DNA from 2 places in the Kutzneria viridogrisea DSM 43870 genome. Region 1 is predicted to be linked to the other one. Evidence: predicted binding sites of a transcription regulator. Region 1 holds the regulator's gene; the other holds the start of a gene.
What was found. Region 1 encodes HspR, which represses chaperone genes until heat shock. Its sites were predicted from a motif close to ANNTTGAGTNNNNNNNACTCAANNT; they were not measured.
Positions count from the first base shown of each region.

Region 1 (8,500 bases):
TGCCTGCTCACCGTGGACTTGTCCAGCCCGGTCCGCTCCACGATCTCCGCGGCACGGACCGGGCCCGCGTCGAACAGGTGCAGCAGCAGGGCGTACGAGGCGGAGTCCAGCCCGGGGTGCACCTCCGCCGCGAGTTGCAGCGAGATGCTGCGCGCACGGCCGAACAGCACCGACAGCTCGCGTTCCACCGCCTGGGCGGCTTCCCTGCGATCAGCTGCGTCCTCGTCACCCACGGGGTCCTCCTGTGCCTTGAGCACGAAGAACGGTAGTGGCCCGAGGTGTGGGTGCTGTCTAGTGGGCGGCCCAGGCGTGCCTGCGCTGCCCGTTCACCCCCTTGGCGCGGAAGTAGTCGCCGCCCTTGGGCCGCGCCTCGTCGGTGCCCCAGTCGCGGGTCCGGTCCACCGGCACCATGCGCGGGATGTGCTTGCGGCAGTGGATGTAGGCCTCGTCCACGTGCAGCACGACCCAGCGCTCGGGGGTGCGCCCGCGCTCGGCGGCGACGGGCAGGCCGGGGTGCTGGACCCGCAGTTCGGCGTCCTCCACGATGCGGGCGCTGCCGTTGACGTGCAGCCCGATCAGGTCCGAGACGAAGTCCACCAGCAGCATCGCGACGTGCGGGTTCTCGCTGATGTTGCCCAGGCTGGCCATCACGCCGTTGCCCCGGTACTCCGGGTACGCCAGCTCGCGCTCGCCGAGCACCTGCACGAAGCCCGCCGACCCCGCGCGCAGGGAGACGTCGCAGTCGCCCTTGCCGTCCGCGGTGCCCACGAAGGCCATTTCCATGCGCCCGATGAAGGCGCGCATCTCCTCGTTGAGGTGGTCGAGCACCTGGTCGGCGTAGAAGCGCTTGGCCCGGTCCTGGGTGCCGAAGGCGCGTTGCAACAGGTGCTCGCCGTGCGAGCCGGGCAGGTCCCGGTAGGACTCGTCCGCGCCGAGCGGGTCCTCGGGAACGGGTGTGAGTCCGGTCACTGACGGGGGAATCGGATCGGACAGTTCCATGCTCAGAAGGTCAGGACCGGCTGTGCCAGTCGGGTGAAGGGGCTCGGGGGTCACGGCACAAACCGTGTCATGTCGAGCGCGCTCTGCACACCCCTGATCACGAGTTCGCTCAATGGCGTGAGGGGCTGTCAACAGTTAGTCATGGTGGTACACCCGAACGTGGCATCAAGTCCCGCAACCAGGAGAAGTCGAGTTAGGGTCCACCCTGTCGGGGGACGGATGCTTGACCACGGGGTGCCTTGCCTGGCGCCCCTGACTACGTGGAGACTGCGCCCGGACCATGACAGCCAACGCCGTACTGAACCCTGTGCCCTCGACAACACCTCACCGCGAACCGCCACCAGGTGTCACCGCGATGGTGCGGATGATTCGCGAAAGCTTCGCGGTGGTCGAGCCCTGCGCGGACGACGTCGCCAAGTTCTTCTACGGGATGCTGTTCAGCCTCGCACCGACCACCCGCGAGATGTTCCCGGTGAACATGGAGGTGCAGCGCAGCAGGCTGCTGCGCGCACTCGTGCACGTGGTCCAGATGGTGGACAGACCAGACGACCTGATCCCCTTCCTGCGCCAACTCGGCCGTGACCACCGCAAGTTCGGCGTCGTGGCCGGGCACTACGAGGCCGTCGGCACCGCCCTGCTCGCCTCCGTCAAGAAGTTCGCGGGCAAGGCGTGGACCACGCAGGTCGAGCGGGCCTGGGCCGAGGCGTACACGATCATGGCCCGGTCCATGCAGGAGGCCGCCGCCGCCGACGAGGGCCCCGCCTACTGGTCGGCCACCGTGCTGGAGCACAAGCGGCTGAGCTGGGAACTCGCCATGGTGCGCGTGCAGCCCGACTACCCGGTGCCCTACCAGCCCGGCCAGTACGTCAGCGTGGAGACCCCGCAGCGCGGCAGGCTGTGGCGCTACCTCAGTCCCGCCAACGCGCCGCGTGAGGACGGCTCGATGGAGTTCCACGTCCGCGCCGTGCAGAGCGGCTGGGTCAGCCGGGCCATCGTGAGCCACACGCAGGTCGGCGACACCTGGCGGATCGGCGCCCCGATGGGGCGGCTCGGCGTGGACCGCGAGTCCGGCAGGGACGTGCTCATGGTCGCGGGCGGCACCGGGGTCGCCCCGATGCGCGCCATCCTGGACCACCTCGCGCAGTGGGGCGAGAACCCGCGCGTGCACCTGTTCGTCGGCGGGCGGACCAGGGAGGACCTGTACGACCTGGAGAACCTCCAGCGCATCGCCATGGGCAACCCCTGGCTGACGGTCGTGCCGGTGGTGGAGTCCGAGCCCGGTCTGCAGGGCGTGGAGCACGGCACCCTGGCCGACGTGGTCACCCGCTACGGCTCCTGGTCGGACCGGGACGTGCTGGTGTGCGGCTCACCCTCGATGATCCGTTCCACGGTGTCCCGGATGCTGGTCGCGGGCACCCCGCTGGACCACATCCGCTACGACCCGTTCACCCTGGACTGACCCGCGAGTCCCGCCCACACGCAACCGAGTCCCGCCCGTAGAACGCCGAATCCCGCGTTCCGGGCGATGTGTGCCGGTTGGAACGCGGGACTCACGTACACCAGAGCGGGACTCGCCGGGGGTGGGCTACTTGTCCTTCGGCTTCCACACGACCAGGGCCGTCTGCTGGCGGATCGGCACCAGGTCGCGACGGTACGAGGCGTGCACCGCCGCGGCGGCGTGCTCGGCGGCGGCGTGGGCCGCGGCCAACTCCTCCATCAGCTCGGTCAGGCGTGACTTCAGCGCGTCCACCTGGTTCTCCAGGTCGATGATCCGCTTGATACCCGCGAGGTTGACGCCCTCCTCCTGGGACAGCCGCTGCACCTCGCGCAGCAGCGTGATGTCCCGCGCTGAGTAGCGGCGCCCACCGCCGGTGGCCCGGCCCGGCGAGACCAGCCCGAGCCGGTCGTAGCTGCGCAGGGTCTGCGCGTGCAGTCCGGACAGCTGGGCCGCCACGGAGATCACGAACACCGGTGTGTCCTCGTCGGCACCAGGGGGGAACGGGAGGCTCATCCTGTCTCACCCTTTCCGAGCAGTTCGTTCAGCTCAGCCCTCGGGTCGTGGTCCTGGGTGGCCTCGGCGTAGGCGCGCAACGCCTCCTCCGCCTTGCCGTCCAGCCGCGAGGGCACCGCGACCTGCAGGGTCACCAGCAGGTCACCCGAGGCGCCCTCCTTGCGCACGATGCCCTTGCCGCGCACCCGCAGGATCCGTCCGCTGGCGGTCCCCGGCTGCACCTTGACGTTCACCGACCCGTCCAGGGTCGGCACGCTCAGTGTGGTGCCCAGCGCGAGTTCCGGGAAGGTCACCGGAACGGTCACGGTCAGGTCGTTGCGCGTGCGCCCGAACACCGGGTGCGGGGTGACGTGCACCCGCACGAACAGGTCGCCGCTGGGGCCACCGTTGCGGCCCGGCTCGCCCTGCCCGGCCAACCTGATCCGCTGGCCGTCGTCCACGCCGACCGGGATGCGCACGGTGAGCGTGCGCGTCTTGGTGCTCACGCCCTGCCCGCCGCAGTCCGGGCACGGGTCCTCGACGATGCGGCCGGTGCCCCGGCAGTCCCCGCAGGGCTCGCTGAACGCGAAGGCGCCCTGGCTGCGGCTGACCAGCCCGGATCCCTTGCAGGTGGTGCAGACCTTGGGCGTGGTGCCCGGCTTGGCCCCGTTGCCGCCACAGGTGGCGCAGGCCGCGGGGCTGGACAGCCGCAGCGGCACGGTGGCACCGCGCACGGCCTCCACGAAGTCGATGCGCACATCGGTCTCGACGTCGTCACCGCGCCGCGCCCGGCTGGCCGCCGACGCCGCGCCGCCCCTGCGGCCGAACAGGCCGCCGAGGATGTCACCGATGCCGCCTGCCCCGCCTTGCTGTGCCCCGCCGAACAGGTCGCCGAAGTCGAAGCCGCCCGCGGAGCCACCGCCGAAACCCCCGGGGAAGCCACCGCCGCCCCCGGGCCGGAAACCACCCGAGGCGAACAGGCTGCGCGCCTCGTCGTACTGCTTGCGCTTCTCCGGGTCCGACAGCACCCCGTAGGCCTGCGAGACCGACTTGAACCGGGCCTCGGCCTTGGTGTCACCGGGGTTGGCGTCGGGGTGCAACTCCCTGGCCAGCTTCCGGTACGACTTCTTGATCTCCTCGGCCGAGGCCTCGGAGGAGACGCCCAGGTCGGCGTAGAAATCCTTGTCGATCCAGTCCCGCGCACTCACCGGGCGCCCCTCCCCTCGCTCGACTTACTCTGCAGCCGCGGACGACTCGCCCGCTGGTTCGTGATCGGTCACCGCGACCAGTGCAGGTCGCAGCACCCGCTCGCCGAGCCGGTAGCCCCTGCGCAGCACGGCCGTCACGGTCGGGCCGCTCACCTCCGGGGAGGTGCTGTGCTGCACGGCCTCGTGCACCGAGGGGTCGAACTCCTCGCCCTCGCTGCCGAACGGCGCCAGGCCGACAGCGGTCAGCACGGTCACCAGCTTGTCGCTGACGGCCTTGAACGCGCCGGTCAGGTCGCCGTGCGCGGCGGCCCGCTCCACGTCGTCCAGCACACCGAGCAGCTCGGTGGTGACCTGGGCCTTCGCGGTGGCCGCGACCAGTTCACGGTCGCGCTCCACGCGCTTGCGGTAGTTGGCGTACTCGGCCTGCAACCGCTGCAGGTCGGCGGTCCGCTCGTCGAGCTGGGCCTTCAGCTCGGCGGCCGGGTCCGCGACCTGCTCGTCAACGGCGTGCCTGCCCGCGGGCTCGCCCTCGCCCGAGGCGGTCTCCTCGGGCTCGGGCTCACGCACCTGGCCGGTGTCCGGGTCGATGCGGCGACGGTCGCGCACCACGACCCGCTCCTCGTTCTGCTCCGGCTGGTCGGTCACTTCTTCGGGTCCTCGTCCACGATCTCGGCGTCAACCACGTCGTCGGCCTTGGCGCCAGCGGCACCGGCAGCGCCGGCGGCACCCGCGGCGGCACCGGCGGCCTCGCCCTCGGCACCCGGCGCGTTGGCGTAGAGCGCGGAGCCCAGCGCCTGCGACTCGGTGGCCAGCTTCTCCACGGCGGACTTGATGGCCGGGATGTCGGTGCCCTTCAGGGCCTCCTTGGCCTCCGCGATGGCGGCGGTCACCTTCTCCTTGGTGTCCGCGGGCAGCTTCTCGTCGTTGTCCTTGATGAACTTCTCGGTGCTGTAGACGAGCGTCTCGGCCTGGTTGCGGACCTCGGCCTCCTCGCGGCGGCGCTTGTCCTCCTCGGCGTGCTCCTCGGCGTCCTTGATCATGCGGTCGATGTCGTCCTTGGGCAGCGCCGAGCCGCCCGTGATGGTCATCGACTGCTCCTTGCCGGTGCCCAGGTCCTTGGCCTGGACGTGCACGATGCCGTTGGCGTCGATGTCGAAGGTGACCTCGATCTGCGGCACGCCCCGCGGGGCGGGCGGCAGACCGGTCAGCTCGAACATGCCCAGCTTCTTGTTCTGGGAGGCGATCTCGCGCTCACCCTGGAACACCTGGATCTGCACGGACGGCTGGTTGTCGTCGGCCGTGGTGAAGATCTCCGAGCGCTTGGTCGGGATCGTGGTGTTGCGCTCGATCAGCTTGGTCATGATGCCGCCCTTGGTCTCGATGCCCAGGGACAGCGGGGTGACGTCGAGCAGCAGGACGTCCTTGACCTCACCCTTGAGCACACCGGCCTGCAGGGCGGCGCCGACCGCGACGACCTCGTCGGGGTTCACGCCCTTGTTCGGCTCGCGGCCGCCGGTCAGCTCCTTGACCAGCTCGGACACCGCGGGCATGCGGGTGGAACCGCCGACCAGCACCACGTGGTCGATGTTGGCGATCTGGATGCCGGCGTCCTTGATCACGTTGGTGAACGGGGCGCGGCAGCGGTCCAGCAGGTCGGAGGTGATGCGCTGGAACTCGGCCCGGGACAGGGTCTCGTCCAGGAACAGCGGGTTCTTGTCCGCGTCCACGGTGATGTAGGGCAGGTTGATGGTCGCCGTGGAGGAGGAGGACAGCTCGATCTTGGCCTTCTCCGCCGCCTCGCGGATGCGCTGCAGCGCCATCTTGTCCTTGGTCAAGTCGATCCCGTTGGAGGACTTGAACTTCTCGACCAGCCAGTCGACGATCCGCTGGTCCCAGTCGTCACCACCGAGGTGGTTGTCACCGGAGGTCGCGCGGACCTCGACCACACCGTCGCCCAGCTCCAGCAGGGACACGTCGAAGGTGCCGCCACCCAGGTCGAAGACCAGGATGGTCTGCTCCTTCTCGCCCTTGTCCAGGCCGTAGGCCAGCGCCGCCGAGGTGGGCTCGTTGACGATGCGCAGCACGTTGAGGCCCGCGATCTGGCCGGCCTCCTTGGTGGCCTGCCGCTGGGCGTCCTCGAAGTACGCGGGCACGGTGATCACGGCGTCGGTGATCTCCTCGCCGAGGTAGGCCTCGGCGTCGCGCTTGAGCTTCATCAGCACGCGCGCGGAGATCTCCTGCGCGGTGTAGGACTTGCCGTCGAGCTCGGTGGTCCACGAGGTACCGATGTGCCGCTTGACCGACCGGATCGTGCGGTCCACGTTGGTCACGGCCTGGTTCTTGGCGGGCTGCCCCACCAGGACCTCACCGTTCTTCGCGAACGCCACGATGGACGGGGTGGTGCGAGAACCCTCGGAGTTGGCGATGACCGTCGGCTCACCGCCCTCAAGAACGGCGACGACGGAGTTGGTCGTCCCCAAGTCGATGCCGACCGCACGCGCCATGGAACTTTCCTCCCTGAACTGTCCTTTTCGCTGCCGGTTGAGCAGCGGCGGCTCAAGTCTCGGTCGTAGCCTATCCGGTCGTCAAACCGGAGTTGAGTCCAACCCGCTCAAGCTTCCTGCTCGTCCAACGTGGAGGAGGGCCTGCGTGTTCCCGGGTAAGGGTGACCTCTGTCACCGAGCGGCACCGAGGCTCACGGATCATGCTCCCCAGGAAGGTGCGACGCGAGCCACGCCGAGTGGTTACTGACGGGTAACCTGGTTTAGGCTCCCGGCACGGCTAGCCGACCAGGAGGGCGAGGAGCATGGGTGCTCTGCAGATCACGCTCGGCGTGATCGGTGTTGGCGTCAGCGTAGTCGCGTGGGGGATGTTCATCGCCGCCGTGCTGCGCATGGTGCGGACGATCCGCATCGGACAACCCGACGCGACCCGCAACGGGCCCTTCGTGCCGCGCATGCGCACCCTGATCAAGGAGTTCGCCGCGCACACCCGCATGGCCAAGGTGCGCACCGTCGCGCCGTGGCACTGGCTGGTGATGTGGGGGTTCCTGATCGGCTCCGCCGTGCTGTTCGAGGCCTACGGCGAGGTCTTCGTGCCCGCCTTCCACTGGCCGATCATCGGGGACTGGGCGGTCTGGAACCTGCTCGTGGAGATCCTCGGCGTCGGCACCGTGGTCGGCGGTGTGGCGCTGGCGATCATCCGCCAGGTCAACCACCCGCGGCGCGCCGACCGGATGTCCCGGTTCGCCGGTTCGAACTTCTGGCAGGCGTACTTCGTCGAGGCCGTGGTCATCATCGAGGGCATCGGCATCCTCGGGGTGAAGTCCTTCAAGGTCGCCAGCGGCCTTGAGGAGCAGCCGCTGTGGGCGAACTTCGTGACCAACCCGATCGGCCACCTGCTGCCGGACAACCCCGACCTGGTGTCGGTGATGGCCGTCATCAAGCTGCTCTCCGGAATGATCTGGCTGGCCGTGGTCTCCAGGAACCTGACCATGGGCGTGGCCTGGCACCGGTTCAGCGCCTTCTTCAACATCTACTTCAAGCGCCGCGACGACGGCGGGGTCGCACTCGGCGCGGCCAAGCCGATGATGAGCGGTGGCCAGCCGCTGGACTTCGAGAACGCCGACCCGGACAAGGACGTGTTCGGCGCGGGCAAGGTCGAGGACTTCAGCTGGAAGGGCTGGCTGGACTTCAGCACCTGCACCGAGTGCGGCCGCTGCCAGTCCCAGTGCCCCGCGTGGAACACCGGCAAGCCGCTGTCCCCGAAGCTGCTGATCACCTCGCTGCGCGACCACGCGTACGCCAAGGCCCCGTACCTGCTCGCCGGTGGCAGCAAGGACATGGCCGGTGACGAGGTCGGCATCACCGGTGACGACGCCGAGGCCCGCCTCGCCAAGATCGACGTGCTGGCGCTGGCCGAGTCCGGCCGCCCGCTGATCGGCGGCCCCGACGAGCTCGGCGTGATCGACCCGGACGTGCTGTGGTCCTGCACCACCTGCGGGGCCTGCGTGGAGCAGTGCCCGGTGGACATCGAGCACGTGGACCACATCGTGGACATGCGCCGCTACCAGGTGCTGATCGAGTCGAACTTCCCGACCGAGCTGGGCGGGATGTTCAAGAACCTGGAGAACAAGGGCAACCCCTGGGGCCAGAACGCCAAGGACCGGTTGGCCTGGACCGAGGGCCTGCCCTTCGAGGTGCCGGTGTTCGACGGCGAACTGGCCGAGGACGTGGAGTACCTGTTCTGGGTCGGCTGCGCGGGCGCCTTCGAGGACCGCGCGAAGAAGACCACGCAGGCCGTC
Region 1 is NZ_CP007155.1:9,664,011-9,672,510, forward strand. It holds gene KALB_RS42545 (MarR family winged helix-turn-helix transcriptional regulator) at 1-257, opposite strand, end outside; gene KALB_RS42550 (pyridoxamine 5'-phosphate oxidase family protein) at 292-969, opposite strand; gene KALB_RS42555 (FAD-binding oxidoreductase) at 1,355-2,458, shown strand; gene KALB_RS42560 (heat shock protein transcriptional repressor HspR) at 2,585-3,010, opposite strand; gene dnaJ (molecular chaperone DnaJ) at 3,007-4,197, opposite strand; gene grpE (nucleotide exchange factor GrpE) at 4,222-4,842, opposite strand; gene dnaK (molecular chaperone DnaK) at 4,839-6,701, opposite strand; gene KALB_RS42580 ((Fe-S)-binding protein) at 7,004-8,500, shown strand, end outside.

Region 2 (8,500 bases), 1.4 Mb from region 1:
ACATCAAGCCTGCCTACAGTGCTCGGCTCGGCACGGAACTGTGGGACGCGTCAGTGCGACTCACCTCGGTGGACTACGCCGCGCTGTCCACGGTCTCGTGACTGGGTTGGCGCAGTTCGGGTAGTGCGCGCGAGGATCTGGTCCAGCGCCGCGGTGAGTTCCTCGACGGCACGTGTGCTTCCTCGTTGAGCGCGCCAGCCGACGAATCCGTCCGGACGGACGAGAAGCGCGCCTTCATCGCCGATCCTCGCAGCGGTCGCCAGCTGAGGTACGTCGAATGCGCGCAGTCCTACCTCTTCCGCGGCCGACTCCCAGGAACCGCCGCGTCCACCGGTCAACACCGCGAACTCGCCGTCAACCAGGTCCAGCGTGGAGGTCTTGTCGTCGATCCACACGTGCGGCAGACGGCTGCCCGGAGAGCCGTCCAGGCACACTTCCTCCAAGGAGGTCGGCCACGGAGCGGGGGCGACGACCGCTGCCGATCCGTACCGGTAGCCGATCATTGGGACGAGCACGTTCGCCATGCCCACCCGAGCCCGATCTGCCGCACGGGCCGGGCTCATGTCCCAGTGCAGTTCGCGGTTCTCGCCGCGGATGAGGCTCTGCTCCATCGTGAACAGCGCTACTGGCCTGCGCTCCTGCTCATAGGTGTCGAGCAGGTCCTCGCCTGCCTCGCCGGAGATGACCTTGGCCAGCTTCCATGCCAGGTTGTGCGCGTCGGCCAGCCCGGTGTTCAGGCCGAAACCGCCGGTCGGTGGCACCACGTGTGCTGCGTCACCGACGAGGAAGGTGTTGCCCACGCGGAACCGGTTCGCCGTGCGCGCGGTCGAGGACCAGGTCCGGCAGCTGATCACGTCCACGTCGAGATCGGGGATCCCCGTCGCGGTCCGGATCAGATCGGTGTAGCGCTGTGCGGGTGCGTCCGGATCGCCCATCGGGATGTGGAAGATCCACCTGCCCGTGTCATCCACCGGGATCAGGATGCCGGAGGACTCCGGGTTGGTGAGCACGCACATCGAGAACTGTGCGGTGGGCAGGTTGCTGCGGAACAGCACGTTGAGCATGTGCCCGTGGTTGAGCACTCCTGGTCCGGTGGAGTCGACGCCCAGCAACGCACGCACCTTGCTGTTGGCGCCGTCTGCTGCGATCACGTAGTCGGCGGCGATCGTGCTCGTGGCACCCGATGCCACGTCGCGAACCGTTGCCTCCGTCCCAGTCAGACCGATCAATTCGGCGCCGAACCGCGGCTCGCACCCGAGCCGCAGCGCACGATCGTATACAATCGGATCCAGTTGATCTTGCGGTCGCGAGACGCCCTGTGCTGGGCTGAGTCGCCTCATCGGCTCGTCGAGCGTCGTGAGTTGTAGTTTTGTCTCCAACTCGTTGAGGTTCGGTCCGGTCGCCAGGCCCCTGACCTTCGTGGCTGTCTCGAAGTCGACGCCCACTTCCCGGAAGAGCTCGATCGACCTGCTGTTGATGCCGAACGCCCTCGGATGCGTGGACAGCCCGTTCCGGCGCTCGACGAGCACCACTTCCACCCCGCGTCGAGCCAGGAACAGTGCCGTGCTGAGACCGACCGTGCCTGCTCCGACGATGAGTACTCGCATGTCGTCCCCCCGATATGGGTACATCGTTCCCTTGATGGGAACAATGTACCCACTAGGTACTGTGTGCGCCATGTCCGAGGAGTTCACGCTGGTCTGGAGGCGACTTGCCGATCAGCGCAGGCGTCAGCGGCCCGCGCTCAGCATCGATCAGATCGTTCGAACGGCGATTCAGATCGCGGACGCTGAGGGCGTGCAGGCCCTGACCATGCGGCGGGTCGCGACCGACCTCGGATCCGGAACAACCTCGCTGTACCGGTACGTCACCGGCAAGGACGAGTTGCTCGAGCTGATGGTCGATGCCGTGCACGGCGAGTTGGAGGTGCCCGAGCAGCCGTCCGAGGACTGGCGTGTGGACCTCGCGCTGATCGCGCACCGGCAGCGGGCGATGGCCCTGAGGCATCCGTGGTTCGCAACCGAAGTGGGCAGCAGACCGCCGATCGGGCCGCAAGCCCTGCGGTGGATCGAGTTCGCGCTCACCGCTGCCGGCGGGGTCAGCCGGGACATCACTGTGGCTTCGGCTCTGCTGGGTGCTGTGAACAACTACGTGCTCGGCGCGGCCGTCAACGAGTTGTCCGAGCAGGAGGCGCAGCGCCGGACTGGGCTCACCGAGGACCAGTGGCGTGCTGTGGTCGCTCCCTACATCCGCGAGGTGGTCATCGAGAGCGGTGACTTCCCCGAGGCCACGCGTCGGATCATCGACGCGGTCGACCTCAACCACGATGAGCAGTTCGAGATCGGTCTCCAGTGCCTGCTCGACGGGATCGCTGCTCGCGTCACCGGAGCATGACGGAGTGCCCGGTCTCGTGGACCGGGCACTCCACCACGGTTGGTCAGGCGGCGACCGAGGCGTTGGCCACCGCGGGCTCCAGCGCCAGGTCGAGGGCCTCGCGGACGTCACTCACCAGGTGAACGGTGAGCTGCTCGCGCACTGACTCGGGCACGTCGTCGAGATCGGGCTCGTTCCGCTTGGGCAGCAGGACCGTCGTGATGCCCGCGCGGTGCGCGGCGAGCAGCTTCTGCTTGACCCCACCGATCGGCAGCACGCGCCCGGTCAGCGACACCTCACCGGTCATCGCGACATCCGACCGCACCGGGCGGCCCGACAGCAGGGAGGCCAACGCGGTCGTCATCGTGACGCCAGCGCTGGGCCCGTCCTTGGGCACGGCGCCCGCAGGCACGTGGACGTGGACGCCACGCTCCTTGAGGTCGCCGACCGGCAGTTCGAGTTCGGCACCGTGCGAGCGCAGGTAGGACAGCGCGATGTGCGCGGATTCCTTCATCACGTCACCGAGCTGACCTGTCAACGCCACCCCGTTCGCACCCGTCTCGGGGTCGGCCAGCGAAGCCTCCACGAACAGCACGTCGCCACCCGCACCGGTGACCGCCAACCCGGTGGCCACTCCTGGCACGCTCGTCCGCTCCGCCGACTCAGGCGTGTGCCTGGGCCTGCCAAGGTAGTTGGTCAGATCAGCTTCGGAGATCGACACGGGCAGCGCCGTGTCATCCAGTGCCACCTTCGCGGTGACCTTGCGCAGCACCCGGGCGATCGAACGCTCCAGATCGCGCACCCCGGCCTCACGGGTGTACTCGCCGGCGATCCTGCGCAGTGCTTCCTCGTTGACCAAGACCTCGTCACTGGACAGTCCTGCCCGCTCCAGCTGGCGCGGCAACAGGTGATCACGAGCGATGGTGACCTTCTCGTCCTCGGTGTAGCCGTCCAGCCGCACCAGTTCCATGCGGTCCAGCAGCGGTCCGGGGATCGACTCCAGCACGTTGGCCGTCGCCAGGAACAACACGTCCGACAGGTCGAGCTCGACCTCCAGGTAGTGGTCGCGGAACGTGTGGTTCTGCGCCGGGTCGAGCACCTCCAGCAGGGCGGCGGTCGGGTCTCCCCGGTAGTCCGAGCCGACCTTGTCCACCTCGTCGAGCAGGACCACCGGGTTCATCGAGCCGGCTTCCTTGATCGCCCGCACGATCCGGCCCGGCAGCGCGCCCACGTAGGTGCGCCGGTGGCCGCGGATCTCGGCCTCGTCCCGCACGCCGCCGAGAGCGACCCGGACGAAGTCCCTGCCCATCGCCCTGGCGACCGACTCGCCCAGCGATGTCTTGCCCACACCAGGCGGGCCGACCAGCGCGAGCACCGCACCGCTGCGACGCCCGCCGACCACGCCCAGGCCCTTGTCGGCCCGGCGACGGCGCACCGCCAAGTACTCGATGATCCGGTCCTTGACGTCAACCAGCCCCGCGTGGTCGGCGTCGAGCACCGCACGTGCCCCAGCGATGTCGTAGGAGTCCTCGGTGCGGACGTTCCACGGGATCTCCAGCACCGTGTCGAGCCACGTCCTGATCCAGCTCACCTCGGGTGACTGCTCGGACGTGCGCTCCAGCTTGTCCACCTCGGTCAGCGCGGCAGTCCTGACGTGCTCCGGCAGGTCCGCTGCCTCGACCCGAGCCCGGTAGTCCTGCTCCTCGGAGGCCGGCTTGCCGTCCAGCTCCGCGAGCTCCTTGCGGATCGCCGACAACTGCTGGCGCAGCAGGAACTCCCGCTGCTGCTTCTCCATGCCTTCCTGGACGTCCTTGCGGATCGTCTCGGCCACGTCCAACTCGGCCAGGTGCTCGCGGCCCCAGGTCAGCAGCTTCTCCAGCCGGGCGGCTACGTCGACCGTCTCCAGCAGCCAGAGCTTCTGCTCGTCGCTGAGGTACGAGGCGTAACCGGCCAGGTCGGCCAGCGCCGACGGTTCGGTCACTCCCTGCACCGAATCGACGACCTGCCACGCTCCGCGCTGTTGCAGGATCGTCGTCACCAGGGAGCGGTACTCCTTGGCCAGCTCGCGGGTCCGCTCGTCGAGCGCGGGCTCGTCCTGGACCTCTGCCTGCACCCACAGCGCCGCACCAGGTCCGGTGGTACCGGTACCGATGCGCACCCGGGCGGTTCCACGCACGACCGCAGCGCGTTCACCACCGGGAAGCCTGCCGATCTGGGTGATCACCCCGAGGGTGCCCACCGCGCCGTACTTGCCCTCCAGCCGGGGAACCAGGAGCACCCGTGGCTGGTTCGCTCCGGTCTCCGATGCCTGAGCGGCCTCGACCGCCGCGCGGACCTCGGCGTCCGCGAGCTTGACCGGCACGACCATGCCGGGCAGCACGACGACGTCGTCCAGCGGGAGCACCGGAAGCGCCAGTGTTTCGCTCACGTCTTCCACCCTTCACAAAGGTTGAGTCACTACGGCTCAACCATCTGGAGCGGGCTTGTGTTCCCGTGCCCTGTTCGCCCACAGCGAGCACGCCTTCGTGACCTTCTCGGTGTGGACACCACGGCTGCCGACCAGGAGGATTAACACGATCGGGTGAATTCTTTGGTGAGGGCTGAGGGGGCGATCGCATGCACCGCCCCAGGTGGGTACCTGCTGATGTCGACCTGGACCGGCCCAACGCGGCGCGGATCTTCGACTACTTCCTGGGTGGGGCACACAACTTCGCGGTGGACCGACGGGCGGCCAAGGATGCGCTGAGTGGGATGCCGGAGGTCGCTGCCGCGATGCGGGCCAGCCGGTCGTTCCTACGCCGTGCGGTGACGCACCTCGCGGACGCGGGCGTCGACCAATTCCTCGACCTGGGCTCCGGCATTCCGACCGTCGGCAACGTCCACGAGATCGTGCACCGGATCAACCCCGGCGCACGGGTCGTGTACGTGGACAACGACCCGGTCGCGGTGGCGCACAGTCGCACGATCCTGGGAGACAACCCGCTGGCTTGTGCCATCCGTGCTGACGTGCGGCAAGTCGACACGATCCTGGGCAGTCCAGAGGTTGAGCGCATGCTCGACCTGGAACGTCCGATTGGGTTGATCATGGTCGGGGTGCTGCACTTCCTGCCCGACGAGGACGACCCGGTTGCGCTTGTCGACCGCTACCGCCGTGCGTTGGCGCAGGGCAGTTACCTGGCGCTGTCCCACGCTACTGCCGACTTCGTCGCTGACCACGACGCAGCGCAGCTGCGCGCGCTTGGCGAGCTCTACCGTCAAACGCTCACGCCGGTCCACCCGCGGACGGTCGAGGAGATCGCCAAGCTCTTCGCGGGGTTTGACCTGGTCGAGCCTGGAATCGTGCCGGTGAGGCAGTGGCATTCCGAGTGGGTGGAGCGCAACGAGGGGACGATCCACCTCGCCTACGGCGGCGTCGCTCGACGACCGTGACCGCTCCTCACGGGGGTGGGGCTTCGCCTTGGCGATCTTGAACAAGTCTTGACGTGAGCGCCTGTGGATGACTCAATGGTGCGCCAATGGACTGGTTCTGATCCATTTGGAGGCGCCGATGTCCGGCATGTCCGACGACGAGAAGCGGCTGCACGAGCTCGGGTACACCCAGGAACTGCAGCGCTCGATGTCGGCGTTCTCGAACTTCGCCCTGTCGTTTACGATCATCTCGGTGCTCTCCGGCTGCCTCACGCTGTACGGCAACGGCATGAACACCGGCGGCCCGATGCTGATCACGCTTGGCTGGCCGCTCGTTGGGGCGATGACGTTGTTCGTCGGACTCGCGATGGCCGAGGTCTGCTCCAGCTACCCGACCGCTGGCGGCCTGTACTACTGGGCCGCCAAGCTTGCGCCGAGCCGCCCAGCTGCCTGGTCGTGGTTCACGGGTTGGTTCAACTTCCTCGGCCAGGTGGCTGTCACCGCGTCGGTCGACTTCGGTGCGGCCTCGTTCATCAACGCCCTGCTCGACCTGCAGTTCGGCTTTGCCGCATCGCCTCCGCACACCATCTTGATCTTCGGATGCGTGCTGCTCCTGCACGGCCTGCTCAACACGATCGGCGTCAAGTTGGTCGCCCTGCTGAACTCGGTCAGCGTCTGGTGGCACATCCTCGGCGTGCTCGTCATCGTCGGTGCCCTGGCGCTGCTCCCCGAGCACCACCAGTCGGCAGGGTTCGTTTTCGGGCACTTCGTGAACAACACCGGCTGGTCCTCGTCCCTCTACGTGGGACTGCTCGGGCTCCTGATGGCCCAGTACACGTTCACCGGCTATGACGCCTCCGCGCACATGACCGAGGAGACGCACGACGCCGCCAGGTCCGGCCCGAAGGGGATCGTGATGGCCATCCTGGTCTCGCTGGTGGCCGGTTGGGTGCTGCTGATCGGAATCACCTTCGCGATCCAGGACTACTCCGGTGAGGTGGGGACGGCCACCGGAGTGCCGCCTGCGCAGATCTTCATCGATGCCATCGGTCTGACCGGCGGGAAGCTGCTCCTGCTCGTGGCCATTGGTGCGCAGCTGTTCTGTGGCATGTCCTCGGTGACCGCGAACTCCCGCATGATCTACGCGTTCTCGCGTGACGGCGCGCTGCCGGGGGCACGGATCTGGCATCGGATCAATCCCAGGACCAAGACGCCGACCAACGCCGTCTGGCTGGCGGCCGGTGGTGCGTTCGTGCTTGGGCTGCCGTACCTGTGGAACAACACGGCCTACGGCGCGGTCACCTCGATCGCGGTCATCGGATTGTACATCGCATACGTTGTGCCGACCTTCCTGCGGCTTCGGCAGGGCAAGCGATTCGAACGCGGTCCATGGCACCTCGGGCGCTTCAGCGTCCTGGTCGGCAGCGTCGCTGTGGCGTGGGTGGTGTTCATCTCGATCCTGTTCATGCTCCCGACCGTGAGTCCGATCACTGTGCAGAGCTTCAACTACACGCCGATCGCCGTGCTGGTGGTGCTCGGGTTCGCGGGAATCTGGTGGTTGGTGTCCGCGCGCAAGTGGTTCACCGGGCCGAAGGTGCAGGGCAGTCCGGAGGAGTTGGCCGCAATCGAGCGCGAACTCGACTCCCTGGCCTGACTACGATGAGCCGACCAGACGGCGGTGGACGCGAGGAACCCGGTGCGAGTCCGGGGCGGTCGCGCCACTGTGATCGACCCACGCGGGTCGGCAGCCAGAGACTCGACCACCGGCCGTGACGTCTCTACCCGGGGCGCGGGACCCCGAGGAGGGTACGGCTGATGACTTCGCGCGTCCTGCTGCTGTCCACCGCCGACACTGATCTGCTTGCCGCCAAGGCGTCCGGAGCCAACTACCAGGTGGCCAATCCAGCTCGGCTGGAACTGGACGAGTTGCCGCCGCTGCTCGAAGGCGCTGATCTCGTGGTCGTGCGGCTGCTCGGTGGTCTCCGAGCCTGGGAGGAGGGGGTGGGCGTCCTGCTCGCCTCGAACCTGCCCGTGGTCTGCCTCGGCGGCGAGGCGACACCCGATGCTGAGCTGATGGCCCTGTCCACTGTGCCGGCCGGAGTCGCGACGCAAGCGCTTGCGTACCTCGTGGAGGGCGGCCCTTCCAACCTTCGTGAGCTGGCGGGGTTCCTGTCTGACACCGTTCTGCTGACCGGTGAAGGGTTCGAAGCACCGACCGCGATGCCGGTGTACGGCGTGCACGGCGAACGGAAGACCGAAGCCGGTCGGCCGACCGTCGCTGTCGTGTTCTACCGAGCGCACGCGCTCGCGGGGAACACCGCGTTCATTGACACCTTGGCCGATGCCATCGAGGCAGCGGGTGCGAACGCCCTGCCGGTGTTCTGCGGTTCGCTTCGTGGGCTGAGTGACACCGAGTCCGCTGGCCTGCTGGCAGTGCTGGGACGGTGCGATGCGATCGTGGCAACGGTTCTCGCCGCAGGCGGGGCGGTAGCGGCGGACGCGGCCGCAGGCGGGGACGAGGATGCCTGGGATGCGGGCGCGCTGGCCTCGCTGGACGTTCCCGTGCTTCAGGGGCTGTGCTTGACCTCCTCGCGTGCGGCGTGGGCGTCGTCGGATGCGGCACTGTCGCCGATGGACGCTGCGATGCAGGTGGCGATCCCGGAGTTCGACGGCAGGCTGATCGGAGTTCCCTTCTCGTTCAAAGAGAATGGTCCCGACG
Region 2 is NZ_CP007155.1:8,223,064-8,231,563, reverse strand. It holds gene KALB_RS35675 (oxidoreductase) at 1-101, shown strand, start outside; gene KALB_RS35670 (FAD-dependent oxidoreductase) at 51-1,607, opposite strand; gene KALB_RS35665 (TetR/AcrR family transcriptional regulator C-terminal domain-containing protein) at 1,678-2,394, shown strand; gene lon (endopeptidase La) at 2,438-4,801, opposite strand; gene KALB_RS35655 (SAM-dependent methyltransferase) at 4,990-5,802, shown strand; gene KALB_RS35650 (amino acid permease) at 5,930-7,435, shown strand; cobalamin riboswitch at 7,468-7,539, shown strand; gene cobN (cobaltochelatase subunit CobN) at 7,597-8,500, shown strand, end outside.
Region 2: a site for HspR is predicted at 4,820-4,844, ahead of lon (endopeptidase La). Genes of this name have one in related genera too.